DNA from 2 places in the Bacillus sp. FSL K6-6540 genome. Region 1 is predicted to be linked to the other one. Evidence: riboswitches for the same ligand, from Rfam matches in the RefSeq annotation. Region 1 holds a riboswitch; the other holds the start of a gene.

Evidence for each region. A riboswitch is a leader RNA that binds a small molecule or an ion and turns the genes downstream of it on or off. The one in region 1 is predicted to bind thiamine pyrophosphate.
Region 2: it holds a riboswitch for thiamine pyrophosphate, as region 1 does, so the genes downstream of both, MHH82_RS21760 (YkoF family thiamine/hydroxymethylpyrimidine-binding protein) here and MHH82_RS27600 (ECF transporter S component) in region 1, are expected to answer to the same signal.

Annotation. Positions count from the first base shown of each region.
Region 1 covers NZ_JBBOXH010000001.1:6,149,703-6,155,074, reverse strand. The annotation lists gene MHH82_RS27610 (SDR family oxidoreductase) at 1-502, shown strand, start outside; gene asd (archaetidylserine decarboxylase) at 566-1,369, opposite strand; TPP riboswitch at 1,535-1,647, shown strand; gene MHH82_RS27600 (ECF transporter S component) at 1,739-2,368, shown strand; gene MHH82_RS27595 (ABC transporter ATP-binding protein) at 2,361-4,037, shown strand; gene MHH82_RS27590 (energy-coupling factor transporter transmembrane component T family protein) at 4,034-4,840, shown strand; gene MHH82_RS27585 (TetR/AcrR family transcriptional regulator) at 4,989-5,372, shown strand, end outside.
Region 2 covers NZ_JBBOXH010000001.1:4,921,630-4,927,001, reverse strand. The annotation lists gene MHH82_RS21775 (class I SAM-dependent methyltransferase) at 1-608, opposite strand, end outside; gene MHH82_RS21770 (nucleotidyltransferase domain-containing protein) at 751-1,449, shown strand; gene MHH82_RS21765 (hypothetical protein) at 1,566-1,661, shown strand; gene MHH82_RS21760 (YkoF family thiamine/hydroxymethylpyrimidine-binding protein) at 1,735-2,337, opposite strand; TPP riboswitch at 2,423-2,525, opposite strand; gene MHH82_RS21755 (nitroreductase family protein) at 2,708-3,310, opposite strand; gene MHH82_RS21750 (ABC transporter permease) at 3,833-4,786, shown strand; gene MHH82_RS21745 (iron chelate uptake ABC transporter family permease subunit) at 4,776-5,372, shown strand, end outside.

The DNA of each region.
Region 1 (5,372 bases):
CTTCGGGACCGTATCGGTGACGCAGCATATGCTCCCGCTGCTGCGCAAGACCGGACGGTCCAAAATCATTCTCATGAGCAGCATTAGCGGCAGGGTCGGCTTTCCGGGTTATGGTCCCTATGCGGCGTCCAAATTTGCGTTGGAGGGGTTCGGCGAGAGCCTGTCCATGGAGTTGATGCCCTTTGGCATCGATGTCGTGCTGGTCCAGCCCGGTGCCTACGGCACGCCGATCTGGAATAAGAGTTTTGGGGAGCTGGCGGTCAAGGAAGGATCACCCTACAGCGGTCTGCTGAAGGGCGTGCTGGACTATTCCGAGCGGACGGCCAGGGAAAGCGGAGATCCGCAGGAGGTAGCCCGTCTTGTGGCAAGCATATCGTCCATGACCAAACCGAGGTTCCGCTATACGCTGCCCCGAGGCACGCGGCTGACCGCGCGGATCAAGGGACTGCTGCCGGATCGGCTGTTTCAGCGGATCATTTACCGGCTGCTGAGCAGGCGGTAATCCTTCATCCGTCGAATGTTTCATGGACTTAGCTTAAAGCGCATGCTTGGAAGCTGAAAGGAATTACCCTTTTCGGGCTGTGGAAGGGTGCAGCAAACCGAGCAGTTCTCCCATCTTCACCTTGGAGCCCGGTTCCAAGTCACCGCGGGGTGTAAACGTGCCGTTCTCCGTCAAGAGCACGACGGTAGAGCCGAATTCAAAGTACGCAAGTTCGTCGCCAATGTCGTATTTCTTCACGCTCTCGTCGGCATAACGGATGCTGCTTACGTTCATGGCTCCGACCTTCACGACCGCAACTTCGCCGAATTCATGGGCAATATAGGTAATGAGGCGCTCGTTGCGGCTGAGCACGTTCCGGATATGGGTCATCGCAAAATCGTTCACGGGGTATACCCGGCCCTTCAAATGCTCGCTTTCCGCTTGAATGCCGGTTACCGGGGAATGTATGCGATGATAGTCGGTGGGGCTTAAATACAATACGAATGCATAACCGTTGATATAATTCTCCATTCTCGGTGACTTGGCGAGCAGCTCGCTCAGGGTATAATCCTGTCCCTTGACGCTGAGGATGGTGCCGGCGTTGACGGCGCACATCGCCGAAATCGTGGCATCGACGGGGCTTACCATGGCATCGGCGGTGTCGTCTATGGCGCGGAGGCCTATTTTTAACCGGCGGGAAAAGAATTCGTTCAGCGAACGGTATTCGTGGATCTCCTTCTCCGCTTCATGCGCCGGGATTTGGTAGATTCGTATAAATGCAGGTATTAGATGACGGCTCAGCCGGCTGTGGGAACAATGCCCCATGATGCGGGACAGCCACTTGCGGGAGGACAGCTCGGTCATCAGACGCAGCAATTGTTTAGCCATGTCATTCTCCTTTGTGCATAGGTGTCGGCAATAAAACGTTGGTGGAAAAGCCAATCACTCTGATATTGACATAGAATGAGCCGGAAATCAATAAATAGCCATTTTTGAAAAAAGGTTCTTGCTAATTGGGGAACGAATGTGTATTTTAAGATTAACATGAAACCGAATAGGGAATACGGGGGCTTGAGTGAATCAGGCTGAGATTGCAGCTGCTATCCGCTGTTGACCGTTAATCTGAACTGGGTAATGCCAGCGTAGAGAATATCCGACCCTGCCTACATAGGGCCTATTTTTCCGTCTGCGCGTTTTTCCAGACGGTTTTTTGTTGTGTTTATACAAAAATAGCGGTGGAGAGGGGAATGTGTTGTTATGGGAACGTCAGTGCAAGAGAAATTGGGGGTACAGCCTAGAAAAGGGCTGCGTTTAAGCGATATTTTGGTGACGGTGCTGGTATCGCTGGTGCTTGGCGTCATTTATCACTTCTGGGGATCGGTTTACAATCTGCTGAAACCGCTGTTCTTCGAAGCGGATGAACTGTTATACGGCATGTGGTTCGCAGCGGCCACGCTCGCTTACCTGCTGATCCGCAAGCCGGGAGTGGCCATCATCGCGGAGGTGGCGGCGGCCCACGTGGAAGTGCTGTTCGGGAGCGGCTGGGGACTGACGCTGCTGCTGTACGGTCTCATTCAAGGGCTGGGCGCGGAATTGGTATTCGCGGCGTTCCGTTACCGGAGCACCTCGGCGTGGACGGTGGCGATTGCCGGGGCCGGCGCGGCGGTCGGCTCGATGGTGATGGACTTCTATTACAGTTATACCGATGATCTGCAGACCTGGATGTTCCTCGCCAAGTATGGCATGCGGATTCTCAGCGGCGCCGTCATTGCCGGCTTGCTCATGCTGCTGCTGGCCAAAGCGTTGGACCGTACGGGCGTCACATCCCTGCTGCGCCCTGCGTCCAAGAAGGATTATGAAGCACTGGATGATCCGCGCCATGTCTAAAACCGCCGCCCGCTTGGTTTCGTCTTCAACCGCCGAGGTGGTTACGGAGCAGGCCGTGCATGTGGAGGGATTGCGCCTGAAGTATCCGGGCGAGGAGCGTTTGATGTTTAAGGACTTGTCCTTCTCGGCTGCCCGCGGGGAAAAGGTGCTGCTGCTCGGTCCGAGCGGCTGCGGCAAATCCACGCTGCTTCAGGTGCTTAGCGGGATGATTCCCCGCGCCACGGAGGTGCCGATGAAATGCGAAGCCCAGCTGGTGCCTCGCTCTTGGGGGTATGTATTTCAAGATCCGGATACCCAGTTCTGCATGCCGTACGTGGATGAAGAGCTGGCCTTCGTGCTGGAGAACCTCAGCGTTCCCCGCGACGAGATGAAGGAGCGAATGCAAGCCGTCCTGCATGAGGTTGGGCTTGACCTTCAGGAGCTGCATATGCCGATCGGTCATCTGTCGCAGGGGATGAAGCAGAGGCTTGCGCTGGCTTCGGCCCTTCTGCTGGAGCCGGAGGTGCTGTTCCTCGATGAGCCGTCCGCCCTGCTCGACCCGGAAGGCAGGGAGCAAATCTGGTCAGCGGTGAAGGCCGTATCGGAAGGGCGTACGCTGATTATCGTGGAGCACCGGATTGAAGAAATGGCCCAATACGTGGACCGCGTGGTGCTGTTCACCCCGGATGGCGCCATTCTGGGCGATGGTCCGCCGGCAGCGATATTCGCCGAGTATGCGCGCGAGCTTCAGGCGTATGGCATCTGGTATCCCGGCGTATGGGAGGATTATGCGGAGTCTCGGGCAGGACGGAAGCTGTTTGCTCCGGTAGACGCGCCAGGCGATGAGCTGGGAAGTCTCATACCTGAGGCAGACTCATCGTATGCCCACCTTGGGGAGCCTGTCATTCGGTTAGATGATTTCCGGGGACTGCGATGGGAGAAACCGGTCGTCTCTCTTCCTTCGGCTGAGGTATACCCCGGAGATTTCATTGCGGTGATCGGGCCGAACGGCGCAGGCAAAAGCTCGCTGCTGCTCAGTTTGATGGGGCTCCTGCGTGCCGAAGGGACCTATGTGCTCTGCGGGGAGGAGGTCATCCAGGGCAAGCGCAGGAAAGTGCGGAAGAAGAGAGAGCGGCAGCTTCGCCCAATCGGATTCGTGTTTCAGAATCCGGAGCTTCAGTTTCTGACGGAACGTATCGGCGATGAGGTGATGTACTCGCTGCTGGTGGACCATATGCCGCCGGATGAAGCGAAGGCACGGACCGACCGCTGCCTGGAACGCTTTGGGCTGGACGGCATGGATAACAGGCACCCGTACCAGCTGTCGACAGGCCAGAAGCGCCGGCTGAGCGTTGCCACGGCCATGGCAAGGCAGCCGGCCGTCCTGCTCCTGGATGAACCGACCTTCGGACAGGATGCGCGGAACACGTTCGCGATTCTGGAGATGTGCGAACGGCTGCGCCGCGCCGGAACCGCCATTCTCATGGTGACCCATGAAATGGAGATCGCGCAGCGGGCGGCCACGCACATCTGGGAGATTCGGGAGGGGCGGTTGACGTCAAGTTTGCCTTCCCCGCGCTGGTGTAGCGGGACGGAATCCGGAGGGGAGACGGGCAAAGCGAATCACGCCGATGCGTCGCGGGATACGCTGGCTGCATCCGGTCATCTCCATACGGGGGTGAACGCATGAATATATGGAATCCTGTGCGGATCACTTGGCTGCACCGGGCGAATCCGGTGGTGAAGCTGGGACTGATCTGTGCGCTGTTTTTTATGACGGTGCTGACCCATGATCTTGATTTTGTCATGTATCAGGCCTTTATCTTTATGATTTGCCTCGTGGTGCTCAGCGGGGTGAAGCCGTGGAAGATGCTGTTGTTCTTCATTCCGTTCCTGCTTGCCTTTATATCGTCCGCCTCTTCCATGATGCTGTTCGGTAAGGGGGAGACGATCTGGTGGGAATGGGGATTGTTCCGGGTATCGGAAGAAAGCTTCTATCGGGGGCTGCATCTGGGCTTTAAGGGGATTGCCTTTGCATCGGAGGGGCTGCTGCTCGTCACGACAACGTCCTCGGTGGATTTGTTCTACAGCCTGATGCAGAAGCTGAGGCTTGCGCCGAAGTATGCGTACAGCTTCATGGCCTCGATCCGGCTGCTGCCCATGGTCTGGGAGGAATATGTGATCCGCCGCCAGGCTTTGAAGGTACGGGGAGTCCGCCCGATTCGGGGAGTTCGCGGCATGGTGAACCGCGCAGGCATGTATGTGGTGCCGCTGCTGGCGCAAAGCATCCGCCGGGCACACCGGGTGGCTGCTGCGATGGAGGCGAAGCAATTTGACGGGGACCGGGCGAAGGCCCGAACGTATTATTACCCGTCACGATATTCCCGCTACGATCTTCTGGTCGTCGGTTTACTGGCAGCCGCCGCCTGCTGCGCCTATATTGCGGCCGGATATTTTCCTTGGTTCGGCATTGGCGACGTGCGGTTTGATTAAACGGTTGTTCTCTGGATAAAGAGCCTGCTTACGGCTTGTAAGCAGGCTCTTTTTTTATAGAAAACTCTGGATTTTATACTGATTGAGGCGTTATAATACTAATGGTACCGATGAAGTATTTTCAGTACCAAAAGGAGGGTTTGGTCACTTGCGCGAGCGAATATTGAATGAAACGATCCGTTTGATTCAGCGGCAGGGGTTTACGTTTACGGTCAGTGATCTGGCCCGCGGCCTTGCGATTAGCAAACGGACGATATATGAGCATTTTTCATCCAAGGAAGAAATCGTTGAGCATATCATTGACGGGATGATTCGTCACATCCAGCAGCGCGAACGCGAAATTGCGGCGGACGAGACACTTACCGTTCTGGAGAAAATCCATCAGATCCTGATCTGCCTGCCTCAGGAGATGGAGAAGATGGATTTGGGGATGCTGCCGGATCTGAAGCGGTCGCATTATCCGCAGTGGGAGAAGCTGGACACCTTTTTCCGAGAAGAATGGGGCATTGTCACCGAGCTGATGGAGCAGGGC
Region 2 (5,372 bases), 1.2 Mb from region 1:
CGCTGCTCAAACGCATCCAGATGACGGGTTTGCTCTTCCTTTAATTGCTCGTTGAAGTGGTTGTACTCCAAAAATTCAGCCTGCTTAAAACCGCAAGACAAAAGGGCCCCCGCCCATTCTTCCCTCATCATCAGATTAGGAATGCCGAAGAATTCGAGCAGCTCCTTAAGCTTCGGCTCCGGCATCGGCTTATCCAGAAGCAGTTCCCTGTCCAGCAGGACGCCTCCGCGATCCAGAACGCGGTAATATTCGGGCAGCGATTTCGAGGTATCCGTAAATACGGTGACGGATTCGGCCATGATCAGATCAAACCGGTTGTCCTCGAAAGGCAATGCGCATACATCCGCCTGCAGGAACTCCACGTCCATACCCATGGCTTCGGCTCTTGCGCGGGCTTTTTTGATCATATTTTCGTTCAGGTCAATGGCGGTCACTTGATAACCCATCTCCGAAAGATGGCAGGCGGTTCTGCCGGTTCCGCACCCTACCTCCAAAATGCGGCTGCCCGGTTGAATGGGATAATTCTTCAGCATTCTGAGGGTCGCCTCGAATCCTCCCGGGTGGGCACTGCCCATGCCTAATCTGGAGAGCATGTGAATGTAATTCATCTCATCTATCCCTTCTTCCTTATCGTCAATGCGGGTAATCGTTTATTTACCATATGATTCAGGTACGTTTGGGGTTTTTGTTGAATTTAATATTTTGAGCCCTTTTTTGTGGCGGATGAGAGAATTACTGGAGGAAACGGCCATGAGTCTGGAACCGATGGAGGCAGCGATACGCGTCATGCAACGAAATTATCCCCACTGCTTGCTTGCCGTACTTGGCGGCAGCGCGAGCAGTGGTGAATATAATGAACATTCCGATCTGGACATCATCATCATTGAACGGGACGGATATGACTTCAGCAGGAAGACGATCGAGGCGCATGGCTGGATCGCGGAAATATTCATATTGTCCTTATCCTCCTATCGCGAATATTTCGACGAGGGAGTGCTGGCGGCGAATCCGTCTTTGCAGCGGATGGTCGCCGAAGGTACGGTGCTGCGTTCGTTGCCTGAGGGAGAAGAGGTGCGGGCGGATGCCCGGAATGATTTGAATTACGGCCCCATGCCCTTGTCGTCGAGCGATATTGCCGAATACCGCTACATCCTGACCGAGTTTTTGCTGGACTTGACAAGTCCCCGCAGGGAAGGCGAAAAATGGTTTACTGTACACAAAATAGCGTCGACTCTATGCGAATTCGTGCTGAGGGCAAACCGGGAGTGGACAGGTGAAGGAAAGATGCTGTTCCGTTTGTTCAACCGCTATAGCCCAGCCTTGGGGGATCGACTGGAGGCAGCGCTTCTGGCGATTTATCGGGAGGACGATCCTGCGGACCTTATTACATTGACGGAGGAAGCGCTCAGCCCGTACGGAGGCAGGCTGCTGGTCGGTTATGAGGAATAAATAAGCCCTGCATAAAAAAAGAGGGGGGACATTAGCCGTGACGCTCGCCCGCCATAAGCAATAAGATAATAACGTGATTAACTCACGTCATTCTTTTAAATCCAGGAGGGATCTTCATGAGCGGAGCATACGGCGGCGCATGGGGCAATTCAGTAGGAACTATATTGGTTCTCTTTATCCTGCTCGTAATCATCTTGAGTGCTTGGGTTTAAACACCTTCAAAATTCTTGCCTGCAATTGATAAAGGCCCGGCGCGTGCCGGGCCTTTATCTGTTGGAAAGGACCTTAAGCTTTGGCTTTGGGGGATGGGCTGTGGGCCGAAACCACCGCGGTCATGACCAGATGGCTGCTGTCGGATTGAATCGCATGTTGGAACGCGTCTTCGAGTGATCCGAACACCCGGGACAACGCCCCGTCCAATCGGCTGGCGTAATGAACGCTTCCACCGAATGTGCCCGCTGCCTTCGCACGATCCACTTCTGCGTAAATGACATCCATGTAATTGGCGCTACCCATCGGGTAAAGCGCGAATTGGCAGGCCGTTTCGATATCGGCGTGTTCCCCGATATCGTGGTTTAAGCGGGTCGAATCCTCATTCATATACGCATCGGCATCCGTATCGCCTGGGCAGCCGATAGAATAAGTACCGTTAAACACAGTGTGCACGCCGCTAGCCGCGGCATGAGCGAATACTGCTCTCGTCACATCAAACACATGCTCCGCACGTCCGCGAATACAAGTGCTTACATCATCTGTTTGGATCCAGACCTTTTCCGAATCCACGGAACGAAGCGCTTCCGTGATCACTTCCACGAACCGATCCGTCATGGGAAATACCGAGAACCGGCAACCCACGATCCGGCTGGTTCCGCATACAAGCTCATTCATAAATTTTTTTCCTCCCCATTGTATAAGTCCACGCAAAAAAACCGCACCCCATGAAGAAGTGCAGTTATGCCTACGCAAAGAAATAAACATAAATGCTACACTTCCCCACGCTAGTATGATCTAGATCGGGTGATAAGGGTTAACGGCGGTCCGCCGTCTCTCAGCACATGGCACCCCTAGTACAGCCAAACATCAAATATGCAGTTGGTATCAAGCCGGCTCCAAGAACTTCTGAAGATCAGAAGGCGAAAGGCCTGCTTCCTGTGTTATTGTATCGCTTTGCCGGCAGGTTTTCAATGGCAGGGCACCATAAAAAAGCCGCCTATTCCAATCCTCAGGGCTTGGGTAGGCGGCTTAGGCCAGCTATGGCTTACTTGTATACCTTCACGCGATCTTCAAGCGGCGCAAATTCTTTTTCGCCCGGATCTGCAACCGGTTTGCCGAAAGGCATTTGAGCGATCAGCTTCCAGTTTTCCGGAATGTTCCATTCGGACTTCACTTTCTCGTCGATCAACGGGTTGTAATGCTGGAGGGATGCGCCCAGGCCTTCTGCCTCGAGGGACGTCCATACCACGAATTGCAGCATGCCGTTGGATTGGTTCGACCAAACCGGGAAATTGTCGGCATACAGCGCGAACTTTTGCTGCAGGTCGGCAACTACGTTATTGTCCTCGAAGAAGAGAACAGTGCCGTATCCAGCGCGGAATGCGCCCATTTTTTCAGCTGTGGATTTGAAAGCCTCTTCGTCTCCGACAACCTCTTTCAGGATGCCTTCGGTCAGGTTCCACAGTTTGTCATGCTGTTCGCCAAGCAGTACAACGACGCGTGCGCTTTGGGAGTTGAAAGAAGACGGAGTATATTTAACGGCTTCGTTAACAATCTCCTGGATGCGTTCGTCGGAAATGACCGGGTCTTTGCTGATGGCATAATGGGAACGGCGATGCTTAAGTGCTGCTGAAAAATCTTTAGACATTGAAAAAAACCTCCTGATGTAATCATGTTTGCATAAGCCTGATAACAAAGATGTCCTTTAATTCAAGCAAATATGCATGTTGAGTTGAATTGCTGTCGTTGAATTATCATTCCACATTAACTTACGTTTAGTTAGAAATAATAATTATGTTAGCATATTAATATAACTTAGAGGGATTGTCAACGCTTCGAAGGAAAGTTAATTTATATTTTTTATACCCGGTTACTGAGAATTAAATCAGCTTCTACATACGTATGTATTTCGGGAACCGCGAATCCAAGCGGCTCAGCCTCGGTGATATAAAGTTTATCTCTGCGAAACTCCATATTATGAACAAATCATGAACAAATGATACTTGGATGAACCAATTAAATGATTTTCATTCTCAATTATACTTGTCGACTGAGAATGAGAATGATATAATCCATATCAGAACGCAATTGATAATCAATCTCAATGAGAATGGTTGGGGAATTGCTGACTGCCGGAGTTTCGACAGACATACGCATAGAAGGAAGAGCCATGAAGATTAGATACTTATTCGCAGCCGTTGTGGTACTCTCCATAATCTCGTTATTTATTGGAGTTAAAGATATCTCGCCACTGGAACTGTTCTCGATGACAGAACAACAACAGCATATTATGCTTGTAAGCCGGATTCCACGGCTTGTCAGCCTCATCTTGGCGGGTGTCAGCATGAGTATCTGTGGATTGATCATGCAGCAGCTCAGCCGCAACAAGTTCGTATCGCCGACGACGGCGGGCACCATGGACTCCGCCAGATTGGGGATCTTGGTTGCCATGCTCGTCTTTACGACAAGCGGCCCGCTTATCAAAATGCTCGTGGCATTCGTATTCGCGCTGGCAGGAACCTTTATCTTCATGAAGATACTGGATCGGATCAAGTTCAAGGACGCGATCTTCATCCCGCTGGTAGGGCTTATGTTCGGTAATATCGTCAGCTCGGTCGCGACCTTCTTTGCCTACAAATATGATCTTATACAGAATATGTCGGCTTGGCTGCAGGGCGATTTCTCCATGATCATGAAGGGCCAATATGAAATGCTGTATCTCAGTATCCCGCTTGTGATTCTGGCTTACCTGTTTGCCAACAAGTTTACGGTAGCCGGAATGGGAGAGGAATTCGCAACCAACCTGGGACTTCATTATCGGCGAGTCGTGAACCTGGGATTGGTCATCGTTGCGCTGGTTACGGCTTCCGTTGTGCTGACCGTCGGCGTGATTCCGTTCCTTGGTCTGATCATACCTAATATTGTCAGTCTGTACTTAGGGGACCACTTGAAAAAAAGCCTTTCGCATACCGCGTTGCTGGGGGCCGGGTTCGTACTGTTCTGTGACATCCTTGGCCGGATCATCATTTATCCCTACGAAATTCCGATTAGTCTGACCGTGGGCGTACTCGGAAGCGGTATATTCATTTTCTTACTGATGAGGAGAAAGGCTTATGACTTATAAAGCCAAACTCGGCCTGTTGGCCGCGGCGGCAATCATCCTGGTGGCAGTCTTTCTGTTCATTGATCTTGGCGGCAATTGGGATTATGCCCTTCCAAGACGAATCAAGAAGGTGCTTGCCATTATTCTGACCGGCGGGGCGATCGCTCTGTCTACCACGGTGTTTCAAACGGTCACGAATAACCGGATACTGACGCCAAGCGTGATGGGATTGGATTCCTTGTATATCCTGATCCAGACGACCGTGATCTTTGTCTTCGGCTCCTTCACGCTGTATAACCTGGGCAGCAATGTTAACTTTTTGATCAATGTCGGCGCGATGATCCTGTTTGCCGGGATCCTATATAAGATTTTGTTTCAGAGGGAAGGAAACAATATTTACTTCCTGCTGCTGATCGGCATGATCTTTGGAACCCTGTTCTCCAGCATGTCTTCCTTTATGGAAGTGCTGATCGATCCGAACGAGTTCCAGTACGTGTCCGACAAGATGTTTGCCAGCTTCAACAATGTGAAGACCGAGCTTCTCATCCTGTCCGTCATTGTCGTTGCGCTGACCCTGCTGTATTTTGCCCGGTTTGCCAAGTACTTG